Regions from separate parts of the Providencia rettgeri genome, predicted to be linked through region 2. Evidence: predicted binding sites of a transcription regulator. Region 2 holds the regulator's gene; each other region holds the start of a gene.

Region 1 (5,061 bases), 1.3 Mb from region 2:
ACACTCAATGTGCCAGCCAGGACGACCTAAGCCCCATGGAGACTGCCAACTTGGTTCTCCCTCTTTGGACATTTTCCACAGCACGAAATCCATTGGATTGCGTTTCACATCTGCCACTTCGACACGAGCACCCGCTTGCAACTGTTCTAAATCTTGGCGCGACAACAAACCATAATTGGGATCCGTTTTAACCTCAAACATCACATCGCCGTTATCAGCAATATAAGCATGACCTCGTTTAATGAGGCTCTGAGTCAGCTCAATAATTTCATCGATATGGTGCGTTGCACGTGGTTCGCTATCAGGACGTAAAATATTCAGTGCATCAAAATCTTTGTGCATTTCTGCAAGCATACGTGTAGTGAGTTCTTCAACACTTTCATTATTTTCTGCGGCACGTTTAATGATTTTATCATCAATATCCGTCACATTACGCACATAATTCAAATCATAGCCTAAATAACGCAAATAGCGGCTGATTGCATCAAATGCCACAAATGTACGGCCATGGCCGATATGACACAAGTCGTAGATAGTGATGCCACACACATACATCCCAATCTTTCCTGCGTGGATGGGCTTAAACTCTTCTTTTTGACGACTTAGTGTATTAAAAATTTGTAGCATCTGGACTTTTCCATGTAAGTGAAAAATGATTATCGATTTCTATGGGTAAAATACCATGTTATTGAACCCCGATCACCTTAAGAATGCAAGGGTTTACCCTGCCTTTCCTTTTTAAATTCAACCGGTATTTCACACACACCTATTATGCTATAAACCGCAGACAAAACGCACTGTCACTTCAAGTCAGGTTTTATCTGTGATATAAACGTGCAGATCTCAACGCTTTCGCAAGATAGCGCACAAAAAACAATTATTCAGGATAGCTATTATGGTTACATTTCATACCAATCACGGCGACATTGTTATCAAAACATTTGACGATAAAGCGCCAGTCACTGTCGAAAACTTTTTAACATACTGCCGTGAAGGTTTTTACAATAATACCATTTTCCACCGTGTTATTAACGGTTTCATGATCCAAGGCGGTGGTTTTGAGCCGGGCATGGAACAAAAAAACACGAAAGCGCCTATTAAAAACGAAGCAAACAACGGTGTAAAAAACACCCGTGGTACGCTGGCAATGGCTCGTACTAACGATCCGCACTCTGCTACTGCACAATTCTTTATCAACGTTGTTGACAATGACTTCTTAAACTTCCGTTCAGAGCGCCCAGACGGCTGGGGTTACTGTGTATTTGCTGAAGTGGTTGAAGGTATGGACGTGGTTGATAAAATTAAAGGCGTTCCAACTGGTCGTAGCGGTTTCCACCAAGACGTTCCTCGTGAAGATGTTGTGATCGAAAAAGTGACTGTCAGCGAGTAATCCTGATCTTATGTCCACTTACATCATTGCAGATCTGCATTTGAGTGAAGATGAACCGGCGATCACCGCCGGTTTTATCAATTTTATTCAACAACAAGCTATTCACGCAGACAGCCTGTATATTCTCGGTGATTTCTTCAATTACTGGGTGGGCGATGACGATGATAATCCCCTTCATCAACGTGTTGCCAATGTATTGAAACAGCTCACAGAAAAGGGCATTCCTTGCTATTTTATTCATGGTAACCGTGATTTTTTAATTGGCAAACACTATGCCAAGCAATGTGGCATGACGATTTTACCGCAAGAAACTGTTCTCGATATTTATGATAAGCGCATTTTGATTCTACACGGTGATACTCTATGCACCGACGACATGGCCTATCAAAACTACCGTAAAAAAGTCCATACCCCTTGGATCCAACGCCTATTTCTCACACTTCCTCTCTTTATTCGCCGTCGGATAGCGCAAAAAATGCGTAAAAATAGCCAGTATGCCAGTAGCATGAAAGCCGAATCCATTATGGATGTTAATCCGCAAGCGGTGGTTAATGCATTAAAAAAATATCAAGCGCAATGGATGATCCATGGTCATACCCACCGCCCTGCCATTCACGAAATCAACATTGGTGGTAAAGTGCATTTTCGTGGCGTATTGGGTGCATGGCACCATGAAGGTTCCGCCTTTGTTATCAATGAACAAGGTATCGAGTTAATTTTTTTCCCTTTCGAATAACAGTGACGTAAGTTGTTGGTTGTTAGCATGTCTGTTTGCTTACTAATTAATCACGCAAACGTTTTCCTTGCTGCTTTGTCGTGATATGATCGGCACAATTCAATTCTCCACCTTCGGGTGACGTTTTTTTTCAATACAGGAAAGCACTCAATGACTGCCCAAGCTTCTGCTCAATCTGCGGCAAAAATCGCCATTGTTATGGGTTCAAAAAGTGATTGGACGACCATGCAGCACGCTGCTGATGTATTAACCGAGCTCCAGATCCCTTTTCACGTCGAAATTGTCTCTGCACACCGTACACCTGATAAACTGTTTTCTTTTGCAGAAACCGCCAAAGAAAGAGGCTTTGATGTGATTATTGCAGGAGCAGGTGGGGCTGCTCACCTACCGGGTATGCTCGCCGCTAAAACATTAGTGCCTGTTTTTGGTGTTCCTGTACAAAGCGCCGCACTCAGTGGGGTTGATAGTTTATATTCTATCGTCCAGATGCCAAAAGGGATCCCTGTCGGCACACTTGCTATTGGCAAAGCGGGGGCGGCGAATGCGGCATTGTTAGCTGCACAAGTATTAGCCATCAGCGACTCAAACATTTTTAACCGTTTATCCATATGGCGCGAAGCACAAACCAATGATGTACTTAATAACCCAGACCCGAGGGATGCATAATGAAACCCGTTTGCGTACTGGGTAATGGCCAACTTGGCCGTATGCTGCGCCAAGCAGGGGAACCTTTAGGTATCGCTGTGTTCCCTGTCGGACTGGACGCAGAGCCTGAAGCCGTTCCTTATCAGCAAAGTGTTATTACTGCTGAAATCGAGCGCTGGCCTGAAACACCATTAACCAAAGAATTAGCCCGCCACAATGCGTTTATCAACCGAGATATTTTCCCGCGTTTAGCTGACCGATTTCCACAAAAAAGCCTATTTGATAGCTTAAACTTAGCAACTGCCCCGTGGGCTCGACTCGACTCCCCTGATCAGTGGCCCGAATTGTTTGCTAAGTTTGGTGATTTTTTGATCGTCAAACGCAGAATTGGCGGCTATGACGGGCGTGGGCAATGGCGTGTACGCCCGGGTGATGAAATCAATCTGCCTGCTGAAATCTATGGTGAATGCATTGTTGAGCAAGGGATCCCTTTTGATGGCGAAGTGTCCGTTATTGGTGCACGTAATGCTGCGGGGGACTCGGTTTTTTACCCGATTACGCACAACCTACACCAAGAGGGGATTTTGCGCACTAGCGTTGCTTTTCCAAAGTCCACCAATCCTCAACAAGCACAAGCCCAAGCTATGTTAAGCGCAGTCATGGATCAGCTCGGTTATATTGGTGTTATGGCGATGGAGTGTTTTGTTGTAGGCAATAAACTGCTGATCAATGAAATTGCACCGCGTGTGCATAATAGCGGACACTGGACACAAAATGGTGCCTCAATTAGTCAATTTGAATTGCATCTGCGTGCCATTTTGGATCTACCAATGCCATCTCCAGAAGTAGACAGCCCTGCGGTCATGGTGAATCTAATTGGTACTGATGTGAATATTGATTGGCTCAGTTTGCCACTGGTTCATCTGCATTGGTATGAAAAAGAAGTGCGCCCAGCCCGTAAAGTGGGTCATTTAAATCTCTCCCACCGTGATTGTAACTTGTTAAGCAACACGCTTAGCGCATTAATACCGCTTTTACCAAATGAGTACAAAAGTGGCATTGAGTGGGCAAATGCAAAATTAGACTGGTACTCTCATCAATAAATAGAGAAAATAGCCATTAATCGATGCCCGAACTTATTTTCGGGCATTTTGCTATTTTCGCCGTCATCTAGATGATAACTCTCCTGACTAAAGGTGTGCGGCATTACTGGAGTTACTATGTCCTCGCAGCATTTTAGTCCGTTTTATCAGTGGTGTATTTTAATTCTCTTAGGATTAGTCTATTTTTTAGCCACCGCCACAACCTTCACCTCTTTAGGCGTGGTTTTACCAGAAATGATCAGCGAGCTGAAGTGGAGCTGGAGTGAAGCAGGGTTCGGTTTTACCTTATTAGGTTTAACCTGCGGCTTAGCCAGTTTTCTTCCTTCACTGTTAATCCGTAAAGTTGGCGTACGAACTACATTATTGTTGGGTACCTTGGTGTTTATTGCGGGGTTCTATAACCTATATTCCACCAACGCCATTAGCACCTATTTCCTCGGTACAGCGTTAATTGGTATCGGTTTTACCTTACTAGCTACAGTACCAGGCACTTACGTGCTTTCTCGCTTATTTGAAAAACAATCTCTCGCCTTTGGTTTGTATTTCACCATTGGTGGGCTCGGCGGGGTTGCTGGTCCCTGGATTTATTTCTACGCATCTAACCAATTAGGGTCGTGGCGTATGCACTGGGTACTGTGCGCAGTTTATCTGAGCATTATTACGTTAATCACCATTTTTATGTTACGTGAAGGCAAGCAAGAGCAAGAGCACGCCAAAAAAGTAATGCAAAAGCAGATCAGTGATGCAAGTAAACCGATTTACCGCACCGCTGAGGTGTGGACAGTTGGTCGGGCTCTGCGAACATGGCAATTTTATTTAATTGCTGCAACTTATACGTCGTTCTTATGGTGTGGGATCACAGTGAATAGCTTTGCTGTTGCCCATATTGAAGAGCGTGGCTTTGGTATGACAGTCGCAGTTTCATTACTAAGCACAATGGCTTTTGTTAATGCATTTTCACGATTTATTGGTGGGGCCGCAGGGGAATGGCTGGAACCGAAAAAACTGCTGATTGGCAGCTTAATTATCATGGTACTTGGAGTGATCTTCCTCAGTATCGCAACGTCATGGGTTTGGTTGATTTTGTTTGTTTTGTGCGTAGGGGTCGGTTACGGCATGACGTTTTTGGCATCCAGTGTTTTGTTGTCAAACTACTTTGGTCGTGGTCCATATTTAGAGTTATTTTC
Region 2 (5,061 bases):
AGTTTAGCTATCGTTAATACGTCTAACGCAGCAACACCAATTTCTGGTGATGATAAACCTGTGTTAACTGTTGATATTTGGGAGCACGCTTATTACATCGATTATCGTAATGCGCGCCCTAAATACTTAGAAAATTTCTGGGCACTGGTAAACTGGAAATTCGTAGAAGAAAACTTAGCATAATATTAATACGTTTTCTAAATAGAGTAAGGGCGAGTGAATACTCGCCCTCAGACTGCTGACAAACATAACATGTTTGGCGGCAGGTTGGATAGGTTTTGAAAATAAACAAGGAAAATCAATATATTGATTTTCACCTGATAACACAAAGTGGGAAAAACCACGCTTTTATCCCACTTTGTCAACAACATAAGGGCGAGTGAATACTCGCCCTTATGCAATTCATCCGATGAAGATGAAACTATAACTAGAAGATATGTGCACCAATAAAGATAATCATCACCAGTGTACCCAGTGCAGCTAGAATTCCATACTTAAAATCTGTATCCATGAGTTCCTCTCATCCTAACAAAATTGAGCCAATAATAACCGTACAAACAGTAAGGCTATTAAGTATACACATCCAAAAAAGCAAAACCAGTGTCTATATCACATGTTATAACATCAATTATTTCTTTCGTTTTTGCGCTAGATCAGACAAAATCGACAACAAATCGCTAAATTATTGCCAGCAAAGGATCTATGCATCAATATGCAGGTAATTTTTTAACTAGAATTCTTAGAGAGACCTATAGTTGGTCAGGAGTTTTATTCCCCCATGGCAACGATTAAAGATGTGGCAAAACGCGCTGGCGTCTCCACCACGACCGTATCCCATGTTATTAATAAAACGCGCTTTGTGGCTGATGACACTAAAGCGGCAGTTTGGGCTGCAATCAAAGCGCTCAATTATTCACCTAGTGCGGTTGCCCGTAGTTTAAAAGTAAATCACACCAAATCGATTGGTTTGCTGGCAACATCCAGCGAGGCACCTTATTTTGCTGAGGTTATTGAGTCCGTTGAAAATAGCTGCTATGAAAAAGGCTACACACTGATCCTCTGTAACTCTCACAATAATTTAGGTAAACAAAAAGCCTACTTACAGATGTTGGCACAAAAACGTGTCGATGGCCTATTGGTGATGTGTTCCGAATATCCAGACACACTCATTGGCATGCTTGAAGATTACCGCAATATTCCTATGGTTGTGATGGATTGGGGAACATCCCGAGGGGATTTCACTGATAGCATCATTGATAACTCCTTCCACGGTGGTTACCTCGCAGGACGTTATCTGATTGATAGAGGTCATCGTGATATTGGCGTGATCCCAGGTTCCCTTGAGCGAAATACAGGGATCGGCCGTTTAACTGGTTTCCAAAAAGCCATGGAAGAAGCTAAAATTACCTTAAAGAAAGAGTGGATTGTCCAAGGGGATTTTGAGCCTGAGTCAGGTTATAAAGCGATGATGCAGATTTTAAGCCACAAACAGCGCCCTACCGCCGTTTTTTGTGGTGGTGATATTATGGCTATGGGCGCAATTTGTGCTGCTGATGAAATGGGCTTACGTGTTCCACAAGATATATCAATCATTGGCTACGACAATGTACGAAATGCGCGTTATTTCACCCCTGCATTGACAACAATCCACCAGCCTAAAGAACGTTTGGGGCAAATGGCGTTCGCAATGTTACTAGACCGCATCGTGAATAAACGCGAAGACGCTCAAACTATCGAAGTTCATCCTCGCCTTGTTGAGCGCCGTTCGGTCGCTGATGGGCCATTTATCGACTATCGTCGCTAATTGAGGTTGTTGACAAAGTGGGATAAAAACACGGTTTTTCCCACTTTGTATTATTAGGTGAAAATCAACACATTAACTTGCAAAACCAATCTAACCTATCGCCAAACAGCTTGTGTTTATCCACGTCTGAATAATCGACCATCGTCGATTGCGAAGCTTAAATGGATAACCATTCCGCATTGAGTGTTTCACTATCACCAAGATAATCCAATAACCAACTTAGCGCGGGAGAGGTGTTTTTTTCTACCCACGTTAAACAGCATGGACTTGATGGAAATGGCTGCGCCAATGTCAACTCCACCAATTTACCTTCTGCACATAGAGGCGCAGCCCGATGCTCGGGCACCATACCCACACAAAGTCCATTCGCTAAACACGCCAACCCATTTTCCCAATAGGGAACCACTAAACGTCGTTGGTTATCTAACGCCCAAGTATCACGTTTGGGTAAGCTACGGGAAGTATCTTCTAAGCAGAGGCTTGGGTACTCTCGCATTTGATCATCCGTCAAATTATGGCCTATTTTTGCTAAAGGATGATCTGGGCTTGCAACACACATCCATGACATAAACCCCATATCACGAAAGCTGTATCGCTCGCCAATCGGTGAAGCGCGGGTTGCCCCAATAGCGACATCTACCCGCCCATCGGCTAATGCATCCCAAACACCATTAAACACCTCGGAATGTATATACAATTCGATATCAGGAAAGTGTCGATAAAAATCGAGAATAAGTTGCTCAGTCCGCTGTGGCTTAACAATACAGTCAACCGCAATGCTAAACTGCCCTCGCCAACCATTCGCCGCTTGCTGGCATTGATGACGTGTCTGTGTCATTTTTTTGATAACAGAACGGCTTTCTTTAATAAAAATAAGTCCAGCCTCGGTTAAGACGACATCTCGATGCCGACGCTCAAACAAGGGAACCGCTAACCATTCTTCAACTTGTTTAACCGTATAGCTGATTGCTGAAGGCACGCGGTGCAACTCATCTGCGGCACCACTAAAACTCCCCGTCCGAGCAACCGCATCAATCACTTCTAGTGCATGAGCTGACCACATAGTATCTCCTTTCAAATATTTTGATAGCAAGATCCAAATATTACCGTTTCACAATACAAAAAAATAGCCTATACAATGGCGTCACCGTTAACATTTTTTTAATATCAAATAAGTAAATAATTATGACGACTGTGAAAAAAAACTCCCCTGGGTTTATGATTTACCTTGCCGGATTAAGTATGTTGGGGTTTTTAGCCATTGATATGTACCTGCCTGCTTTTGGTGCAATGCAAACCTCTTTGCACACAACAGAAGGGGCTATCAGTGCTTCTCTCAGTATCTTTTTAGCGGGCTTTGCATTTGCTCAACTTCTTTGGGGACCGCTTTCAGATAAATTGGGCCGCAAACCCGTATTAATTGTTGGCCTAACTCTCTTTATTGTGAGCAGTTTAGCTATCTTTTGGGTCACAACAGCGACACAATTGTTAACTTTGCGTTTTTTACAAGCTGTTGGCGTATGCTCCGCTGCCGTTTTATGGCAAGCTCTTGTAATTGACCGTTATGATGAAGCTAACACGCAAAAAGTTTTCGCCTCAATTATGCCATTGGTCGCGCTCTCTCCTGCTCTTGCCCCTTTATTAGGCGCATGGGTGCTTGAGCACCAAACTTGGGAAGTTATCTTTTTAATTTTAATGGCTGTCGGCGTTTTATTACTGCTACCGACATGTTTCCTCAAAAATGTTTCTGTTAAAAAACACGAAGATGATAGCCAGCCTCAAACCAAAATCTCATTTGCTAAATTGCTCAGTTCCCCTATTTTCAGTGGTAACGTGTTAATTTATGCTTCTTGCAGTGCTGGTTTTTTTGCTTGGTTAACAGGCTCACCTTTTATTCTACGCAATATGGGCTTTAACCCTGCGGATATTGGATTGAGCTATATTCCTCAAACGCTCGCATTCATCGTGGGTGGTTATGGTTGCCGTCTTGTTTTAGCCAAAATACGTGCTGAAACCTTGTTCCCTCTGCTATTAATTGGCTATGGGGTCAGCATGTCTCTCTTATTCGTCATGGCAATTTATACCACACCGTCATTAACCATGATTTTAATTCCATTTTGCTTTATGGCGGCCATGAACGGCGCATCATATCCGATAGCAGTTTCAAAAGCCTTAAACGCATTCCCAACTGCAAGTGGTAAAGCGGCAGCCTTACAAAATGCCTTACAACTCGGGTTATGCTTCTTAGCAAGTTTATTGGTTTCTGCTTTAACCTTTGACCCACTGCTTGCAACAACAGGGGTTATGGCATTTACCATTCTCCCAATGACAATCGGTTATTTTATGCAGCGTTGCGCAGTCAAATCTGAAAAGGCACTACAGCAGGCTGATTGCCAAGCAAATTAATATTATTATATTGTTAGTCTAAGAACCATGTCGCTAGCTACGGCATGGTTTCTATTATCTCACCTACCCGTTTCCTTTTGACCTTTTCTCACGGTAAAAATCAGCAGAATGGCTCCCCCTTAATACTAATAACACGCATGTTCTGTGCTGCTGTTACATTCAGTAATAGGGATGTATTGACTTAAAAATACGATTTAATACATTATCCATTGACTACTATCCGCTAATTAAAGCGCATTACACTACCAAAAAGAGATTTTATTTTTTTTTCTTCTAATACTCTTGCTTTAAATGGTTATTTTTCTTGTCAAAAAACGCTATCATTACTATATCTAATAATGAGTGCTCAAGTATGATGTTGAAACAATATTATCCACCCGATGAACTAAAAGACTTTGTGAGTTCAATTTTGATTATCAAAGAGTTCACCAGTGCGATTAAAATTTTCCCAGGAACAGGCGCTGAAATTTGGGTTTCATCGGATCCCATATGCATGTCTGCGGACGGGCACAGCGTCACAAATCCGTTTCAACTTATCATACCGAGAGTCAATACGTTTACCGCCAATCCAAACCAGACAAAAACCATGGTATTGCGTATTCGCCACGACGCATTACGTTTTTTATTACCACAACGTACATTTAATTATACCGATAGACCCATCGCCTTGGGGGAAATTTGGCAAGATAATTGGTTTGAAGCGCTCGCGAGTTCATCCTTTAAAGAATTATTAGATTGCTTTATACAAACAAAAGCAAGCAAAAAACCCCATTTTACCGATGAAATTATCGAATTACTCTATCGTAATCCGACAAAAAAAATCACAGAAATAGCCGATGAGACAGGTTTAC
Region 3 (5,061 bases), 920 kb from region 2:
GGGGATAAACCATGTCAGTAGTTATCGCCTGTATTGTCTTAATTTTTTGTTTTTTAATTAATGTCCCTATTTTTTTAAGTGTATTAATCGCCTTATTAACTTATTTCTTTTCCACCGGTGATATCTCGCCATTAATTGCTGTACAACGTATTATTGGTGCTGGTGAAAACGTTACCTTACTCGCAATCCCGTTTTTTATTTTGCTAGGTAATTTGCTTAATTACACAGGGATAACAAGCCGAATGTTGAAGTTTACAGGCACATTATCTGGTCACTATCCAGGAGGCTTGGCACAGTCGAACGTTTTATTGAGCACTATGATGGGTGGGCTCTCAGCATCTAACCTTGCTGACTGCGCCATGTTGTCTAAAATGTTAGTGCCTGAAATGACCAAGTTAGGGTACGGTAAAAGCTTTTCAGCTGCGGTAACGGCTGCGGGTTCTCTAATTACGCCAATTATTCCTCCAGGTATTGCTTTAATTATTTATGGTTTTGTCGCTGACGTTTCTATTGGCAAAATGTTTATGGCTGCAATTATCCCTGGTTTAATGTGCTGTATTGCATTAATGATTGCCATTTATCTTATTGCAAAAAAGCGTGGGTATAAACCTGCTAGGGATAGAGCGCCTACATTTTCTGAAGTTTACCAAACGGGTAAAGGTGCAATGTCCGCATTTTTACTGGTATTAGTAATTATTGGCGGGATTCGGTTTGGTATTTTCACCCCAACAGAAGCAGGTGCTATCGCAGTATTATACGTCATCATTATAGGCGCCTTTTTTTACCGCGAAATGAAATTAAAAGATATTGCGGCCTCATTTTTAGAAACTGCCCGTTCAACCGCCAGCATTATGTTAATTATCATGACGTGCTCCGCTTTAGCTTGGGTTCTGACCAACGAACAAGTCGCGCAAGATGTAGCAAAAATGATGACCAGTTTTTCTGATAATCCCTATGTATTTTTAATGATCGTTAATGCTGTTTTATTAATTTTGGGAATGTTTATTGAAGGAAATGCGGCTATCATCGTACTTGTTCCATTGTTAATGCCAACTGTTAAATTGCTAGGTATTGACCCTATTCACTTTGGTATAGTTATGATACTCAATTTAGCTATTGGTTGTTTAACTCCACCAATGGGTACCGTCATGTTTGTTGCTACATCTATTACAGGTGTACGTATAGCTGACTTTATTCGTGAGGTCATGCCATTGTTCCTTGCATTAATTGTCGTTTTATTAATGGTGACCTTTATGCCTGTATTTACAACATTTTTACCCAGCTTATAAATATAATTTTTAATTGAAGTGGCTTGTCATGAAAAAACTTGCCACTTTTTTAATGATTTATTTCTTTTTTAATAAATATCAATCTATTAATTTACTTCAATAAATTAATATTGAAAATATCACTGTAGCTTATATTGATGATATTGAGTCGCAAATTGAGCAGCAAACCAGGCTATAAATACGTTATCGAATTTATAGCTTGGCAGCAGGCAGATTATCACTGAGCGGTGATCTTCGGTCGGATAAATAAAGCGGGCACCGCAAGTAACGCCATCAAATAAAATACCACGCCGTGATGGGTAGGAACGCGCTCATAAATATAACCAACAATAACCGTCAATACCGCTAAACCACCACCAGTAGCCAGCGCTGAATAGACGCCCTGCAATGGAATAATTTCATTTTCTTTACGAGCACTAATAAAGCGCATAGCTGCAAGATGACATACCGTAAACGTACCACTATGTAAAATTTGCACCACAATAAGCACAGGTAATGCGGTAAATGCCCCCATCATTCCCCAACGAATAATGCCACAAAATGCGGAAAGCAATAGTAAGTTACGTGCACTCCAGCGTCTAAATAGACGGTGGCTAAGCATAAAAACCATCACTTCAGCTACAACACCCAATGACCATAAGTTACCAATAACTAAATCGGAATAACCCGCTTCCTTCCAAAATAGAGACGCAAAACCATAATAAGCGGCATGGGCACCTTGTAATAAGGTTACACAAATTAAAAACCTCACCACATTTTTATCAGCAATCAGTTGTTTGAATGTGACTTTATTGCCATTATCCGCTTTCGCCGCTCCCGTCGGCATGATCGCAGGTTTTAACATTGCGCCAAGCAATAATGCGAGGCAACTGATTATCAAGGCAACCATAATCGACCTATGGCCCCAGACGCCCGCCAAATAGCCCATTAATGAAGAGCCAATAATAAAGGCTATCGAGCCCCATACACGGATTTTGCCATAATCAAATGTAAACTGCTTTTGCCATGTGCCAGCTAATGAGTCCCCTAACGGAACCATAGGCGCGAAAAATAAGTTAAAACCCATCATCACAAAGAGTAGCCATGCCCAGTGGGAGCCAAAGGAAAAAGCAATTGAAAAAATTAAAGAAGAAGCTGCCAATAACCGTATTGCGGTGATTAACTTAGAAGGCTCTTTAACTAATGGTGTGATAAACATCGCCCCCAAAAAACGAGCCGCTAAACCAACCCCAAGCAAAACGCCTATCATTTCAGCATCAATACCCTCACCTTGTAGCCAAACAGACCAAAATGGTAAGAAAATACTGTATGCAAAAAAGTAGGTAAAATAATCAATTGCTAGCCAGCGCGTTGATGGAATGACCATCATTCCTCCCTTTTTTTCAATGCAAAAAACCCGCTTATACTTAACAGTAGAAGCGGGTTTAGGTAACTAAACCTGGTTATATTATGCGTAAACTGGGTATTTTTTGCAGATTGCTAATACTTTTTGTTTCACGCTCTCAATGGTCGCTTCGTCATTGAGGTTGTCTAGAATATCACACATCCAGCCAGCTAGCTCGCGTGCTTCAGCTTCTTTAAAACCGCGACGAGTGATCGCAGGAGAACCGATGCGAACCCCTGAAGTCACAAATGGGCTCTTCGGATCGTTTGGTACGCTGTTTTTGTTCACCGTGATATTAGCACGACCCAGCGCAGCATCAGCGTCTTTACCTGTGATATCTTTGTCAACTAGATCAACTAAGAATAAGTGGTTTTCAGTGCCACCAGAAACAACTTTATAGCCACGTTGTTGGAAAACTTCCACCATTGCTTTCGCATTTTTCGCAACTTGTTGTTGGTACACTTTGAACTCAGGTTCCATAGCTTCTTTCAGGGCTACCGCTTTACCTGCAATCACATGCATTAAAGGACCACCTTGGGAGCCTGGGAATACCGCAGAGTTGATTTTTTTGTACAGCTCTTCATCCCCCCCTTTCGCGAGGATCAAACCACCGCGTGGACCCGCTAACGTTTTGTGCGTCGTTGTTGTCACAACGTGAGCGTGTGGAACTGGGTTTGGATAAACACCGGCTGCAATCAGACCTGCCACATGCGCCATATCTACAAATAAGTAAGCATTGATGCTATCTGCGATTTCACGCATTTTAGCCCAATCAACCACGCCTGAGTATGCTGAGAAACCACCGATAATCATTTTGGGTTTATGTTTTTCAGCTTGCGCTTTGATATCGTCGTAGTCAATTTTGCCGCTTTCATCGATTCCGTAAGGAACGATATTGTACAATTTACCTGAGAAGTTGACTGGGGAGCCGTGAGTTAAGTGACCACCATGAGCTAAGTTCATCCCCAATACTGTGTCACCTGGTTGTAACAGCGCCATGTAAACTGCCGCATTCGCTTGTGAACCTGAATGTGGCTGCACGTTTGCGTAGTCTGCACCGAATAATTCTTTTGCACGGTCAATCGCTAATTGTTCAACCACATCAACATACTCACAACCGCCGTAATAGCGTTTGCCCGGGTACCCTTCTGCATATTTATTGGTTAGCTGAGAACCTTGAGCCTGCATGACTCGTGGACTGGTATAGTTTTCAGAAGCAATTAATTCAATGTGCTCTTCTTGACGTTGTACTTCTTGCTCCATTGCTTCCCATAATTGTGGATCATAGTCTGCAATATTCATTTCACGCTTTAACATTCACTTCTCCTGCCTCAGCAATTCAATAGGTTGACAATCAATTCATCGCAATAGCACACAGTGTAAACTCTTTTTCGCTCTTGAGATAGCCCTAAACAAAAAATATACGCAAACGATTGCATTATTTTTTTTCACCTTATTATCATCACTTCACCTCATTATAAAATAGCTCATATATCAAATTTTGACGTAGGAATATCTGCTATTGCGAGCCCCTTCTCATTATGTGCCTACTTTTGCCCTATTTTATCTGTTTACGTCTTTACATATACCCTTAAATATTATAAGTTGTATTTAAAATACATGTTTATAAATAAGCGTTATGTCTCTCAAAAAAAGTGGCTTTTTTCACAGTTAAATTTAGCTATTACAATGAAAAATAAGTATTTTATTTTTTGATAGCTCAACGAAAACTCAAGAATGCTTCCCAACTGAGAACATGAAATTAATTCAGGAGCACCTGTATGTTAGACAGCCAAACCATCGCGATTGTTAAATCAACCATTCCAGCTATCGCCGCGACTGGGCCAAAACTCACTGCACATTTTTATGACAGAATGTTTAAACAACATCCTGAATTAAAAGATATTTTTAATATGACTCACCAAGCTAATGGCGCGCAACGCGAAGCATTGTTTAACGCAATTTGCGCCTATGCGGTACATATCGAAACCCCAGAAGCATTAATTTCTGCCGTTGAAAAAATCGCCCAAAAACACGCTAGTTTGAATATTAAACCTGAACATTACCCAATCGTCGGTGAAAATTTACTGGCGGCCATTGATGAATTGCTCAATCCTGGCCAAGAAGTGCTTGATGCTTGGGGCAAAGCTTACGGAGTGTTAGCTAACATTTTTATTGATCGTGAAGCTTCAATCTACCAAGAAAATGCAGATAAAATAGGGGGCTGGGCAGGTTTACGCGAATTTAAACTGAAGCAAAAACAACAGCAAAGTGATGTTATCACCAGTTTTGAGTTCGTCCCTGTTGATGGAGAACCCGTGGCTCACTACCGTCCAGGTCAATACATTACGATTTATATCAATCATAAAGGGTTTGCTAACCAAGAAA

What was found. Region 2 encodes PurR, which represses purine synthesis genes. Its sites were predicted from a motif close to CANGCAAACGTTTGCNTG; they were not measured.
Region 1: the regulator PurR is predicted to act here: its motif matches at 2,178-2,195, upstream of purE (5-(carboxyamino)imidazole ribonucleotide mutase).
Region 3: the regulator PurR is predicted to act here: its motif matches at 4,096-4,113, upstream of glyA (serine hydroxymethyltransferase).

What each region holds. Positions count from the first base shown of each region.
Region 1 covers NZ_CP163512.1:500,507-505,567, reverse strand. The annotation lists gene cysS (cysteine--tRNA ligase) at 1-627, opposite strand, end outside; gene ppiB (peptidylprolyl isomerase B) at 896-1,390, shown strand; gene lpxH (UDP-2,3-diacylglucosamine diphosphatase) at 1,401-2,126, shown strand; gene purE (5-(carboxyamino)imidazole ribonucleotide mutase) at 2,277-2,792, shown strand; gene purK (5-(carboxyamino)imidazole ribonucleotide synthase) at 2,792-3,874, shown strand; gene AB6N04_RS02225 (CynX/NimT family MFS transporter) at 3,992-5,061, shown strand, end outside.
Region 2 covers NZ_CP163512.1:1,831,460-1,836,520, forward strand. The annotation lists gene sodB (superoxide dismutase [Fe]) at 1-183, shown strand, start outside; gene purR (HTH-type transcriptional repressor PurR) at 779-1,804, shown strand; gene punR (DNA-binding transcriptional activator PunR) at 1,962-2,867, opposite strand; gene punC (purine nucleoside transporter PunC) at 2,990-4,210, shown strand; gene AB6N04_RS08330 (helix-turn-helix transcriptional regulator) at 4,563-5,061, shown strand, end outside.
Region 3 covers NZ_CP163512.1:912,042-917,102, reverse strand. The annotation lists gene AB6N04_RS04155 (TRAP transporter small permease) at 1-21, shown strand, start outside; gene AB6N04_RS04150 (TRAP transporter large permease) at 12-1,289, shown strand; gene AB6N04_RS04145 (3-phenylpropionate MFS transporter) at 1,507-2,655, opposite strand; gene glyA (serine hydroxymethyltransferase) at 2,737-3,990, opposite strand; gene hmpA (NO-inducible flavohemoprotein) at 4,455-5,061, shown strand, end outside.